DNA from 2 places in the Paraburkholderia sp. WS6 genome. Region 2 is predicted to be linked to the other one. Evidence: riboswitches for the same ligand, from Rfam matches in the RefSeq annotation. Region 2 holds a riboswitch; the other holds the start of a gene.

Region 1 (7,325 bases), on a different contig from region 2:
ACGCTTCTGAATGACTGCGCGTCGTACAACAGCGCTTCGTATAACGGATTACACATCGCGATTTGCGACACCGGCCGATTCGAAGCTGGCCATTTCGTTCACGAACGCTACCGCCGCGCGCAGCAGCGGCACCGCGAGTACCGCGCCGGTGCCTTCGCCGAGACGCATATCGAGCGAAAGCAATGGCAGCGCGCCGAAATGATCGAGCATGCGCCGATGCCCCGCCTCGTTCGATGCATGCGCGAACACACAATACTCGCGGACGTTCGGTGCGAACGCATCGGCCACCAGCAACGCAGAGGTCGCGATGAATCCGTCGACAAGGATCGTCATACGCGCTTGCGCGGCAGCGAGATATGCGCCCGTCATCATGGCGATTTCGAAGCCGCCGAAGGTGGCGAGCACCTTGAGCGGATCATTGGAAACGGCGTGATGCGCGAGCGCGGAGGCGAGTACGTTGCGCTTTTTTGCGAGCCCCGCGTTGTCGAGCCCCGTGCCACGTCCGACGCATTCGTCGATCGGCACGCCGCACAAGCGGCTCATCAGACACGCGGCCGACGACGTATTCGCAATGCCCATTTCGCCGAAACCGATCACATTGGTGCCGAGCGCCGCGTGATGCCGCACACGAGCCGCGCCCGCTTGCATCGCGGCAAGTGCCTGTTCGTGCGTCATGGCGGGTTCGTGCGCGAAGTTGCGCGTGCCGGCCGCAACCGGAATGTCGATGAGCCCCTCCGTCGACGGCAACGGCGTCGCAATGCCTGAGTTGACCACTTCGAGCTCGACGCCGGAGACGCGGCTCAAGGCATTGATCGCCGCGCCGCCCGTGAGAAAGTTAGCGACCATTTGCGCGGTCACCGCTTGCGGATACGGACTCACGCCTTCCTGCGCAATGCCGTGGTCACCGGCGAACACGATCATCGCCGGACGTTCGACCGTGGGGTGTGTCGTACGCTGGATCAGCCCCATCTGGCGCGCGAGCGTTTCCAGCCGCCCAAGACTGCCGGGCGGCTTGGTCTTGGTATCGATGATGTGTTGCAGTTCGGCACGCAGCGTTTGATCGAGCGGTTCGACTTCGGTCAATTCCGGCAAACCTGGCAAAGAAGTCATAGACGTTTCTAAAAGAGAGAGTGTTTTTATAAAGCGCTTAGCCTGCCGGCGTGTCATGCGCCGCAGGCGATTCGTGACGCGAGCGCGGCGCGGGAACAAGCGCCTCATGCTCGCCGTCGCGAATCAGAATCAACGGATAGCCGAACGCACGGCTCGTCAGCGAGGGCGTCAGCACATCGTGCACCGGTCCGGCATACGCGCCGCCGTTCCCGTCGAGCAGCAGCGCATGCGTCGCGAAGCGGCGCGCCAGGTTCAGGTCGTGGCACGAAAACATCACTGTACGCCGAGGTTCGCGCGTCCAGGCGGTCAGCGCTTCGAGACAGTCGATCTGGTGGTGCAGATCCAGATGCGAGAGCGGTTCGTCGAGCAGCAATAACGGCGCTTCCTGGCACAACACTCCTGCGAGAGCAACGCGTTGACGTTCGCCACCCGAAAGCGACAGCACGTCGCGCGCGGCGAATGCGGCGAGTCCCAAAACGTTCAGCGCGGCATGCGCGGCAGCACGATCGGCCTCACCCTCCCAACCCCAGCCGGTCAGATGCGGAAAACGGTTCAGCATCACGATGTCGAGCACACTCGCGCTAAAGGCGTCCGCAGCGCTTTGCGGCATCAGCGCGCGACGCTGCGCGAGCGGCAATGGCTGCCAGTCGGCGAGACGCACGCCGTCGAGTTCGACATGACCCGCCGACGGCTGCGCCAGACCGGCGAGCGTGGATAGCAAGGTCGTCTTGCCCGCGCCGTTGGGGCCCGCGACGCACCAGATCTCGCCTGCGTAGAATGTATGCGTGAACGCGTCGAGCAAGGTGCGCATGCCCGCACGCAAGGTCAGGCGTTGCGCGCTAAGCGCCGAATGCGGGGCGTTGTGTGCGTTCATCATCGGCGCCTGCGCAACAGCATCCACAGGAACACGGGCACGCCGACGATCGACGTGATCACGCCGACCGGCAATTGCGCCGGTGCGATCACAGTACGCGCAATCAGGTCCGCGCCCATCACCGCGACACCACCACCGAGCGCCGCTGCTGGCAGCAGCATGCGCTGATCGTTGCCGAACGCGAGCCGCAGCATATGCGGCACGACGAGCCCGACAAAACCGATCGTACCGGCCGTGGTCACAGCCGCGGCGGCCGCCAGCGACGCCACCAGATACACGCGCAAGCGCAGCGGCATCACAGCAACGCCGAGTGCCTGCGCGGCGGCGTCGCCCCGCGGCAGCACATTCAGGCGCGGCGCAGCGGGTACGATCGCCACCAGCACGATGACGAGCGCGGCGAGCGCCGTCCATGGCATCGCGCCGCCGTTCAGATCGCCGGTCAGCCAGAACAGCATGCCGCGCAGCCGATTGTCCGGCGCAAGGTTGAGCAACAGGGTAATGAGGGCGCCCCAGCCGGCCGCGATCACCGCGCCGGTCAGCAGCAAACGCGGCGACGTATCCTGCGGCTCGCCTCGCCACAACTCACGGCGTGCGAGGCCAAGCACCAGCAGGATCGACACGAAGGCGCCGGCGAACGCGCTGGCGTCGACGATCCACCACGCACAACCGGCGATCATCGCGACCAGCGCGAATGTCGCCGCGCCGCCGGAGACGCCTAATACGTAGGGTTCGGCCAACGGGTTGCGCAACAGCACTTGCAGCAGCGCACCGGCCAGCGCAAGCAACGCGCCGCACGCGAAGCCGGCCAGCGCGCGCGGCAAACGCAGCGTGCGCACGATCTCACCGGCAAGATCGCCGGACTCGACATGCGACGCGTGCGACGGCAGCAACGCCGCCAACACGCGCGCTGGCGCGAGCGACACGCTGCCCAACGCGAGCGACGCCATCAGCACAACCAGCGCGACTGCCGCGAGCACGAGCCAGATCGCGGCCGCGCGCTTCGCGCTCATCACGCGCAACGTGGTCGTGGACATCGGGCTCGAGCTACGGTTCATCGGCGCGTTCTCATGCAAATACGTTCGTCACTGCTGCTGCCAACCGACCGTGACATACGCACCGCGTCGCGGCGAGTTATATGAGTAGGCCGTTTCATAGTCCTTGTTCAACAGGTTCTGGATCTGCGCGGCGACATACCACGCCTTCGTGATGTTGTAGCGCGCCGACAGATTCACCACACCGTAGCCGCCCAGCATGCCGCTGCTATCTTCACGGGCGCCGCTGACGATCCACTCGCCGCCGACACGCCACCCGGCAATGCTGCGATTTACCGCCAGCGACGCGAAGCGCCTTGCACGCCGCACGAGATCGGTATCGCTATCGAGGTCGACGGCATTCTGCAGCGTTACCGACGCGCGCACGTCCGTCTTGCCCACATGGCCGCTCCACGATCCCTCAAGCCCCTGCACCTTCGCATGGCCGACGTTCTCGGCCAGATAGATGCCGGGCGTAACCTGCTCGTAGTCGATCAGATTCGAATAACGCGTCTGGAACACGCTAAGACGCATCACGCCAAGCGCGTTCGACGCGTACTGCAACGCTGCTTCGATCGAATGGCTGCGCTCCGGCTTGATCGACGGATTGCCGCTGATCGGATAGTACAGATCGTCGAAGCTCGGCGCGCGGAACGAATCCGAATAGCTTGCAGTCGCCTTCCAATGCTCAGTGATGTCAAAGCCGTAGCCGAGATAGTAACTGTTCGCCCCGCCGAAATCGGAATACTGATCGCGCCGCACGTTGGCCTGAATCTGATTGCGCCCAAAGCGCCCCGTGTAGCCGACAAAGCCCGAATCGACATGCCGGTCGGGAGCGGCGAACGTATCCGAGTCGAGACTCTGATCCAGATGCTCATAGCCGACCTGCAGTTTTTGCTGCGCGGCGAGCGCGAAATCGTTCTGCCACGTGTACTGGCGATTGTCGCTATCGAAGCGACCGTTGTAGATGCCGTTGGTATTCGCCACGCTGCGGTCGTCGCCTTCGGAAACGATGAAGTGCGTGGTCCACCAGTCGGTCAGTTTGCCGTTCGCGAACACCGACACCTGGCGCACTTTGCTGTAGAGGTTGTTCAGATCGGTCGGCACACCGTACGCGTTGTCGTAGCTGTTATTGCCGTTCGACTGGAAATAGGTGACGCCCGCGTCCCACTTGTCGCTGAACTTGTGACGCAGCGAAGCCGAGATGCTTTCGTTCAGATAGCCGTTCGCGTTCGGATTCGCGTTGGGTGCCTGTGACGGATTGAGCGACGAAAAACCGTCATCTTTCGAGCGCGCGAGCGAAATGCTGAAGGTGGTGTTGCCGTCTTTATCCAGCCCGCCGTTCACACCGGCTTGCTGCGTCTGCGTGTGATAGCTGCCATAGCCCACCGAAAAATTGAAACGCGGCGGATGGTCGCCGCCGTCTTTGGTGAACACCTGCACCACGCCGCCAATTGCGCCGGAGCCGTAAAGCGCGGACACGTTGCCATTCACCACTTCGACGTGATCGATCTGGTCGAGCGGAATCTGCGCGAGTTGCGGCGCGCCCAGGCTCACGGAGTCGACCCGTACGCCGTCGATCAGCAAAAGCGATTGCGTCGACGACGCGCCGCGCAGAAACAGACTCGTCGTGGAGCCCGGGCCACCGGTGCGCGAAATTTGCGCGCCGGGCGCGAGTTGCAGCAGACCGGGCAAATCGGTCGCGGTCGTATCGGCGATATCCTGCTGATCGAACAGCGTGGTCTGTGGGATCGCATCGGCGAGCGGTTGCGGCCCGCGCTCCGCGGTCACGACAACGGGCGACAACACCGCGGGTGACGAACCGGTCGCCCCCGTATCGGCAGAAGAAGAAGAAGAGGGCGACGAAGAAGAAGCAGCAGCTTGAGCATGCACGACGAGCGGCAGGCTCGCAACAGCGAGCAACGCCGCGCGAGCGATGGGGGACAGCATGGGATGACATTCCTGTGGATAGCGTGCGCGGCCCGCTTCCCCGCGGGCCGATGCGTAACGAGGCGCCCGCGTTGTTTTACGTTTGCGCGGGAACGAACCTCTCCCTCTGGCCGGTATCCGGGCTGGCGACACATCGATCCCGCCTTCCCACGCGTGACGCGCAGTGGCACACTCGCGTGTTCAGCTTCAAACACGCGATCAGGATCGACCTGCATGACGAATGCGGTCGCTTACCGTTGCGGGGGCAGCGCAGGTTAGCGCGTTCAGACGAGGCGCGCGCCCTGCTTCCCGTTTAACTGCGCACACTGTGGAAAAGCGTGCGCGAGCACCAAAGTGCGGCCAGTTTAGGAGCGGCCTTCAGGTCCGTCAAGAATGGTTAATCCGTGCGCAAACTGTTCTGTTAAGTGCAGGTTATTGTCCGATGCATGAGTTGTTTTTCATCATATGGTCGACAAAAGCCTGCACAAAGCGATGTTGTTACGTCTCGAAACGAGACAATTGTCGGAACGTGCGACATTCCGCGCTAAAATGCGATGTCTTTAGAGGACGCAGCAGATGCTCACCGAACTCGAAACACTTTCACAGAATATCGGCAAGCTGATCACGATCAGCCAACGCCACAATGAAGCGCGGCTCGCGCTCGAAGATCAGCTCGCCCAAACGCGCGCCGAAGCAGAGGCCACGCGCACGGAACTCGCGCTGATGCGCGAGGAGCGCGATGCACTGCAGGCGGAACGCGACGCGCTGTCGGCAAAGATCGACGATGCACAGGTGCGCCTCAATGCGATCCTCGAAAAACTGCCGCGGGCCCGCGCGCACAGCGAGCCGGACAATCAGCTCGATCTGCTCGAGGCCGCGCCGCATGAGGAAGAAGCGGAGAGCGACGTCACCCGCCATGGAGAAAATGCATGACCACCAAGCAGATCGAAGTATCGATTCTCGGCGTGCCCTATCGTCTCGCCTGCTCGCCGGAAACTGAAGGCGCGCTGCTTGAAGCGGTTGCACGCGTCGACGCCGAGATGTCGAAGATCCGCAATAGCAGCAACGTGCGCGGCACGGATCGCATTGCCGTCATGGCCGCGCTGTCGCTGGCATCGGAACTGCTTAAGCTGCAAAGCAGCGTGCGGCACGGAGAAGCATTTCCCGCTGAAGAAATCCGGCGTACAATGCACCAGATGAACGAGCAACTGGGTACTGTGATTCAGCAGTACAGCATGTAAAAGTATCTTGTAGCCGGTCCTGAGATCGGCTGCGGATTCAAACGAGGTGCATGAGCAAAGATTCATGCAAACGTTTTGAATTCAATCGGTTTGACTTCCCTGCCTGGTTCGCCAAGGTCATATATTCCTTGAACCAATGCCATGTGCACGGTTGTGGAAATTTGTAGCACGGGTGTGCGCGTCACTCTGTCTGATGTACCCGAAGTGCTGCTAACTGCGACCAATTCTGAACCCCCGGTTCAGGATGCCGGCCTAGCGGCTAAGGCGGGGACCTATTCAAACGGCATCGGACTTCGGTTCGGTGCCGTTTTTCTTTGGGCCTCGATTTTTCTTGCTGTATCAAACCTTTAACGTTCAATTCGATTCATGCGCTACTGGCTAATGAAGTCCGAACCGGACGAAGCAAGCATCGACCATCTTGCCCAGGCACCGCACCATACGTTGCCGTGGACTGGCGTGCGCAACTATCAGGCGCGCAACTTCATGCGCGACACGATGCAGGTCGGCGACGGTGTGCTGTTCTATCACTCGAGTTGTCCGGAGCCAGGTATTGCGGGGCTCGCGGAGGTATCGTCCACCGCGTATCCGGACCCCACTCAATTCGATAAGAAGAGCCCCTACTACGACCCGAAGTCGTCGCAGGAAACGCCGCGCTGGCTACTCGTCGATGTGGTGTTCAAGAAGAAGATCCCGTTGATTCCGCTTGCCGCGCTGCGCGAGCATGAGGAATTGAAGGACATGCGTGTGCTCGTCAAAGGCAACCGCCTGTCGATCACACCGGTGACCGAAGCTGAATGGCGCTTCATCACCAAACGTCTTGTTTAACGTTGCATACGCACATGTGACCCGTTGCGGCTTGTTTCACGCGCAAGTCTGTGCGCGGATGAAAGCAAACGTTGAGCAAACGTCAAATTAGGGAACCAAGCTCAGGTTACAAGCGCCTAACGGACTCGCAAACGTTGTGCCATCGCATGGCGTTCGCTCCAATCGTGCACAACCTGTTCAAGCAAGGAGTCCAAGAATGACGAAAAACACCGCACGTGCACTCGCTCTCGCTCTCGTATGCGCCGCCCCTGCCGCGTTCGCACTGACGCCGGCCATGGCCCGCGCGCAAGGCGTGACGCAGTATCAGCCCGTCGG
Region 2 (7,325 bases):
GGTCGACTTCGCCGTGCCGCGGGGCCCGCTCACCAGCACGCCACCCAGACCAGGATCGATCGCAGCGAGCAGGAGCGCCTGCTGCAATGGCGTCTGGCCAATCAGCGCGGCAAAGGGGAAAGCGAGCCGTTGGGTCGCAGCATTCATGTTTGCATTCCTTCGATCTGCTGCTCGCTCGCGAGCAGATGCTGTTCGACTTGCGCGCGATAGTCGCCGGGCGCCTGCCACAAGCCGCGCTGCATCGCTTCGAGCAGACGCTCGCAGATCGAATGCATGGCGTGCGGATTGTGCCGTTGCAAGAACTCGCGTGTGTCGGCGTCGTTCAGATAAGCGTCGGTGACGAGCGCATATTGATGATCGGCGATCACGCGCGCGGTTGCGTCGTAGCCGTAGAGATAGTCGACCGTCGCCGCGATTTCGGCGGCACCCTTGTAGCCATGGCGTTTCACGCCATCGAGCCATTTCGGATTGACCACGCGCGAGCGGACCACCCGCGCGATCTCTTCATGCAGCGTGCGCACGCGTGGCGCGGCCGGATTGCTGTGATCCGCGTGATAGATCTGTGGTTGAGTGCCAGTCAGGTGCCGTACCGCCGCGACCATGCCACCCTGGAACTGGTAGTAATCGTTCGAATCGAGCAGGTCGTGCTCGCGGTTGTCCTGGTTCTGCAGCACGACGTCCATTGCGGCGAGACGTGTGCCGAATGCCTGGCGCGCTTCTTCGCCGGCGCTTTTCTGCGTGTAGGCGTAACCGCCCCACGCCTGATAGGCGTTCGCCAGATCGGCGTCGGTCTGCCATTGCTGCGAGTCGATCATGTCCTGCAGGCCCGCGCCATACGCGCCGGGCCGCGCGCTGAACACGCGCCAGCAGGCGCGCTTGCGCGCCTCGGCGGCGTCCATGCCGCGCGCAATCAGCGCGTCGCGTTCGCGCAGCACGCGCGCGCGGATCGGGTTCAGGTTTTCGGGCTCGTCGAGTTCGGCCACGGCCTGCACGGCGGCGTCGAACAGATGCATCACGTTCGCGAAGGCATCGCGGAAAAAGCCGGATACGCGCAACGTGACGTCGATACGCGGCCGGTCGAAGGCCTCGATCGGCATGATTTCGAAATCGGTCACGCGATGGCTGCCTGGAGCCCACTTCGGCCGCACGCCGAGTAAAGCGAGTGCCTGGGCGATATCGTCGCCACCGGTGCGCATGGTCGCGGTGCCCCATACCGAGAGGCCGATCGCGCGCGGATAGTCGCCCTTCTCCTGCAAATGCCGTTCAATCAACTGCTGCGCGGATTTCAAACCGAGCGACCATGCCGCTTGCGTCGGCACTGCGCGCGTATCGACCGAATAGAAATTGCGGCCGGTAGGCAGCACGTCGGGTCGTCCGCGCGACGGCGAACCGCTCGGCCCCGGCGGCACGAAACGCCCCTCAAGGCCGCGCTTCAGGTTCAGCATTTCCTGCGGACCGCAAGCGTCGAGCCGCGGCAATACGTCGTTGCGCAGACGTTCGATCACACGTTCGGCTTGCGGCAAAGTTCCGCTTGCGGGCGCCGCATCAGACGTTTCATGGCCGCACACTTCACGCAACATCTCAGCCGCCAGCAGTTCCAGACGCTCGCGTGTATCGCCACAATGCCGCCAGGGCGCATCGCTCACCCGCTGCAATACCTCAGGACGTGGACCGTCCCACGCCGCAGCCCAGTCCACCGACAACGGATCGAACAGATGATCCATCAGCAGATCGCGCGCCAACGCGTCGATCAAACCAGCCTTGCCGCCCTGGCCATCGCCGACCGGAAAGCGCCCCAGCGCCAGCAACGTATCGCGCCGCTGCACACCCTCAGGCGACTGCCCGAACGTATGCAAGCCGTCGCGAATCTGCGCCTCCTTCAACTCGCACAGCCACGCATCGACGCGCGTCAGCAGCGCATCTTCATCGTCCTGACCGTTCGGCTCCGCAAGACTCAACTCGTCATGCAGCTTATGCTCGACGATGGTCGCGAGAATGGTGCGCCTCAACAGCTTCGAGCGGCGCGGGTCGACCATCAGTGCTTCATAGTATTCGTCGACCTGGCGCTCGAGGTCCTGCAACGGCCCGTAACTTTCGGCGCGCGTGAGCGGCGGCATCAGGTGATCGATGATGACGGCCTGCGCGCGACGCTTCGCCTGACTGCCCTCGCCCGGATCGTTGACGATGAACGGATACAGATGCGGCATCGGACCGAGAATCAGATCGGGCCAGCAGGCATCGCTCAACGCGACGCTCTTGCCGGGCAGCCATTCGAGATTGCCGTGCTTGCCGACATGCACGACCGCGTCGATGCCGAACTGATGACGCAGCCAGAAATAGAACGCCAGATACGCATGCGGCGGCACGAGTTCAGCGTCGTGATAGCTCGCGTAATCACCCTGCTCGCGCGAACGCGACGGTTGAATCCCGACGAACACCTGCCCGCAACGCCAGCCCGCGATCATGAAACGGCCGCGCCGCAGTGTCGGATCCTGCTCGGGTGAGCCCCAACGCGCGTTCAGCGCATTGCGAGCTTCGGCGGGCAACGCATTGAAGTACACAAGATATTCGCCGAGCGCGAGGCTTTGCAACGCAGGCCGCAAGTCACGCACGACCGGGTCGTTGGTGACGCCTTCGGTCAGCTTCTTCAACAGCGCGTCGCCGTCGGCGGGCAGCTCGGCCACGCGATATCCCTCATCGCGCAACATGGACAGAATGCCGACCACCGAGGCCGGCGTATCGAGCCCCACGCCATTGCCGATGCGCCCTTCGCTCATCGGATAGTTGGCGAGGATCAGCGCAAGTTTCTTGTCCGCGTTATCGAGCGTGCGCAGACGGCACCAGCGGCGGCTCAATTCGGCCAGAAAGCCGACGCGTTCGAGGTCCGGTTGGTAGCGGACCACGTCGACTTCGGTATGCGGACAACGATAGGCGAGGCCCTTGAAGCTGATCGCCCGCGTGATGATGCGGCCGTCCACTTCCGGCAGCGCAATATGCATGGCGATATCGCGCGAGTTGAGGCCCTGATTGTCCTTGACCCAATCTTCACGATTACCGCCGCTCAGGATCACCTGCATTACCGGTGCGTCGCCAGCGAGCGCAAGCGGCTCGGGGTCATCGATAGCGGACGCGGCGAATGCGGTTGTATTCAGCACCAGCGCGACATCATGTTGCGCGCACAACTGCTGTACGACGTCGCGGCTCATCGCATCTTTAAGCGAGGTAATCGCGATCGGCAGCGGATTCAGTCCTTGTGCTTCGAGCGCATCGATCAGGGCGTCGAACACGGCCGTGTTGGCCGCTTGCAGATGCGCCTTGTAGAACAGAATCGCGGCGACCGGCGCGCCCTCCCGCCAGCGCGCTTGCCAGTCGGCAATGGTCGGCGTGTCGCGTTCGGGATGGTAGAGCGTCGCGGCAGGCAACGCGCGCGGCAGCGCAGGCTCGCGCCCCCAGCCAAGCGCGCGGTACGCGAGAAAGCGCAGGAACGCCTCGGCATTCTGCGGGCCGCCTTCACGCAGATAGCGCCAAAGCTGATGACACAGATCGGCGTCGGCGGTGCTGCGCGCGAGCAGATTCGGGTCTTCCTGCAGATCGCCGGAGAACATCGCGAGCGTCTGCTGCTTGCGCTCGGCGAGAGCGACCACCTGTTCGATGCCATACGGCCAGTACGCCTCGCCGCCGAGATGATCGACCACCACGACACGCGCATGCTGCAACACGTCTTCGACATAGAAATCGACCGAAGCCGGTTGCCGCAAATACGTGACGTTCGCAAGCCGCACGCTCGGAAAACCCGCGCCCAGACGAGGAAACACGCTCGCGAGCAACGACAGCGTGGTATCCGCGGAGCTGAGCACCACGATATCGGCGGGCCGTTGATCGATCCGGATCACGCCCTGTGTATCGTCGACAAAACCGCCCGGCGTAGTGCGCAGCAGATGCATGAGCGATTACGCCTGTTGCGGCTGGGCGCTCGCCACAGCGCCCAACGCGGCGTCGAATGCCTTTTGCAACGCTGCCTGGTCAAGGTCTTCGCCGATCAGCACAAAGCGGCTTTGCTGCCCTTCGCAGGTTTCACCCGCTTGCCAGCGCCGGTCGAAGTAACTATCGAAACGACGGCCCACGCCCTGGATCACCAGTCGCATCGCCGCGCCCGGCAAGGCTGCGAAACCCTTGACGCGGTAAATCGTGTTCGTTTCGACGAGCCCTTGCAACGCGGCGATCACGGCGTCGCGCGACGAAACATTCGCGTGCACCACCACCGAATCGAACTCGTCGTGGTGGTGATCGGCGTCTTCGGCCGAACCGTGATGGTCGTGGCGCAGATGGATCGTTTCTTCCGACGCCGCTTCGAGGCCCAGCAGCGTATGCAGGTCGAGTTGACCCATCTGCGCGCGCACGATCTTCACTTGCGGCGGAATTTCTTCGCGGATGATGGCCTCGACAGAAGCCTGCTGCGCGTCGTCGAGCAGATCCGTTTTGTTCAGAATCACCAGATCGGCCGCCGACAATTGGTCTTCGAACAATTCGTGCAACGGCGATTCGTGATCGAGATTCGGATCGGCCTTGCGTTGCGCATCCACGGCGACCGGGTTGTCGGCGAACTGGCCGCTCGCCGCCGCCGGGCCGTCAACCACGGTGACGACCGCGTCGACGGTAAAGCTATTCTTGATCTGCGGCCAGTTGAACGCCTGGACCAGCGGCTTCGGCAATGCGAGGCCGGACGTCTCGATCAATACATGATCGATCTGCTCGCGGCGCTCCACCAGCTTTTCCATCACCGGGAAAAACTCTTCCTGCACGGTGCAGCACAGGCAGCCGTTCGCGAGTTCATACAGTTGCCCTTCAGCCTCAACACCGTTTTCATCACAACCGATGCCGCAACCCTTGAGGATTTCCCCGTCGATGCCGAGTTCGCCGAACTCGTTGACGATCACCGCGATGCGCTTGCCGCCCGCATGCTGAAGAATGTGCCGCAGCAGCGTGGTCTTGCCGCTGCCGAGAAAGCCCGTGACGATGGTGACGGGGATCTTGCGCATTTGAGTTTGCATCTGAGGTCTATCCGTAGGAGTTGCTCGTGCACGCCGGGGCATTGTGTACAGGTTGGGCAAACGGGGCACATGCCCCAAACCACGACATTAACCAGACACGGGGACGAACAACGGCGTTGCCGAGGCAACCGAAAAACAGAAAACGAGAATGAGGTCATGAACGCGCCACCGCATCCCCGCGATGGTCGTTCTTCGTAGTCTGGCCGGTATCCGGGCTGACGAAAGCGCCGCTTCCCCTTCCCGGACGAGTGGTTTCTCGCCCAGTGGTTATATGCCGACGCGGCCTTGCGCGTGGACATCGAAGCCGGCTCCGCGGCGCTCTTGAACGCACCGCTTTTCGCTTACCGTTGCGGGGGCAGCACAGGTTGACCCGGTCCATTGCAGGTGGGCACCCTGTTTCCCGTTTAACTGCATGCGCACGAGCGCGCACGCGAGCACCAAAGTGCGTGCGAGTGTAGGCCGAGCGCCCCGTGCCGTCAAGGAAACGCGGGCTGCGGCAAGGCCTTTCCACAGTGCCGGCGCGGCCCGCCGTGTGCTATCGTATGCGCGCGTTTGGTGCCCGCATATGCGTTCGCATGTGCAGTTAAACGGGAAACAGGCCGCGCTCGCTGCGCTCAACCTGTGCTGTCCCCGCAACGGTAAGCGACCTGCGGTGCTTTCGCATCGCGCATGCGTTTTTGATGCCACTGTCCGACGAATCCGGACGGGAAGGCAAAACGCATGAGGCCGCCAGCCCGGATACCGGCCAGACGCGGAGGCAGCGAACGTCACGCTGCCGGCCGCCGGAATCCGCGAGGGACGGATGTGAAGGCGCTGAAGCACGACGTGGCGCGGCCGTTGGCGTTTCCCTGTGAGAAACGCGGCGAGCAGCGTTATTCGTCGCGCGTAATCCGTAGCACCGCATGACCTCAATTTCCGTCGCCTCCGGCCTCATCGAGCCTCATCCGTTTCCGTTTATCACGACATGGCGCACGCCATGCACGCCGCAATGAGCCGCGCCTGGCTGATCGGCGCCGGCCCCGGCGATGTCGAACTGATGACGCTCAAGGCAACGCGCGCGTTGGCGCAAGCCGATGTGGTCCTGGTCGACGATCTGGTGAACCCCGACGTGCTGCAGTTCGCGCGCGCCGACGCGCTGGTCGTGTACGTCGGCAAACGTGGCGGGCATCCGTCGACGCCGCAGGCCGGCATCGTCGCGCAGATGCTCGAGCATCTGCAGGCGGGACGCAGCGTCGCCCGTTTGAAAGGTGGTGATCCGTTCGTGTTCGGCCGCGGCGGAGAAGAACAGCAGGCGCTACATGCCGCGGGCATTAGCGTGGACGTGATCAACGGCATCACCGCCGGGATTGCGGCGCCCGCGGCAATCGGCATTCCTGTGACGCATCGCGATCACGCGCAAGGTGTGGTGTTCGTCACCGGACACGGCGCCGGCAGCGGCGAGCCGGACTGGGCCGCGCTCGTCGCCACGCGGATGACGCTGGTGATTTACATGGGCATGCGGCGGCTGAACGAAATCGTCGACGCGTTGCTCGCGGCCGGGATGAGCGCCGATACGCCGTGCGCGGCGATCGAATCGGCTACGCGCCCCGAGCAACGGCATGCGCTCGCGCGGCTCGGCGAGTTCGCGGATACGGTCTCGCGCGCCGGGCTCGGCTCGCCGGCGATCGTGGTGATCGGCGGTGTGGCGTCGCTGGCGTTGGCGCGGCATGCGGTGAATGTTGGCAGCGAACCCCGAGGACACGCAATGAAAACGCTAACCGTCGGTATCGGTTGTCGTTTGCACAGCTCCGCCGAGGAAATCGAAACGGCTGTACGTGCCACGCTCGGCTCGCATCCATTCGATGAAATCAGCACGATCGCCTCGGTCGACGTCAAAGCCCAGGAAGCCGGCTTACTCGAATTCTGCGCACGTCATGCGCTGCCGCTGAAGCTGTTCAGCCGCGAGCAAATTGCGGCGATCTCCGTGGACGATCCGTCGGCGGCCGCACGCGAGCATCTCGGCATAGACGGCGTCTGTGAGCCGTGCGCCTTGCTCGCTGCGGCGGCCGAATCTGGTGCAGCCCATGCCTCAATTGGCTCAATTACCCCAATTGCCTCGTTTGCAGCCGATACCCCCAACGCACGGCTACTCGTGCGCAAAACCGTACATGCCGGCGTCACAGTCGCGATAGCATCGACCACCGCCCGCCGCGCCTGCGAACAGACAAACGACGACACTCAAGAACAGGACCTTCCATGAAGACCGATCCCGAATCCCATCAGCGCATGACCGAA

Evidence for each region. A riboswitch is a leader RNA that binds a small molecule or an ion and turns the genes downstream of it on or off. The one in region 2 is predicted to bind cobalamin.
Region 1: another riboswitch for cobalamin. It lies ahead of M0D64_RS27550 (TonB-dependent receptor); the one in region 2 lies ahead of cobW (cobalamin biosynthesis protein CobW).

Annotation. Positions count from the first base shown of each region.
Region 1 covers NZ_JALQCK010000026.1:87,878-95,202, reverse strand. The annotation lists gene cobT (nicotinate-nucleotide--dimethylbenzimidazole phosphoribosyltransferase) at 49-1,110, opposite strand; gene M0D64_RS27560 (ABC transporter ATP-binding protein) at 1,148-1,987, opposite strand; gene M0D64_RS27555 (iron ABC transporter permease) at 1,984-3,039, opposite strand; gene M0D64_RS27550 (TonB-dependent receptor) at 3,067-4,965, opposite strand; cobalamin riboswitch at 5,056-5,313, opposite strand; gene M0D64_RS27545 (hypothetical protein) at 5,521-5,877, shown strand; gene M0D64_RS27540 (cell division protein ZapA) at 5,874-6,185, shown strand; RNA gene ssrS (6S RNA) at 6,279-6,460, shown strand; gene M0D64_RS27530 (EVE domain-containing protein) at 6,552-7,010, shown strand; gene M0D64_RS27525 (SIMPL domain-containing protein) at 7,207-7,325, shown strand, end outside.
Region 2 covers NZ_JALQCK010000017.1:2,761-10,085, forward strand. The annotation lists gene M0D64_RS20665 (ATP-binding protein) at 1-147, opposite strand, end outside; gene cobN (cobaltochelatase subunit CobN) at 144-3,944, opposite strand; gene cobW (cobalamin biosynthesis protein CobW) at 3,951-5,051, opposite strand; cobalamin riboswitch at 5,235-5,508, opposite strand; cobalamin riboswitch at 5,588-5,816, shown strand; partial or broken gene cobA (uroporphyrinogen-III C-methyltransferase) at 6,040-6,756, shown strand; gene M0D64_RS20685 (cobalamin biosynthesis protein) at 6,796-7,290, shown strand; gene cobO (cob(I)yrinic acid a,c-diamide adenosyltransferase) at 7,287-7,325, shown strand, end outside.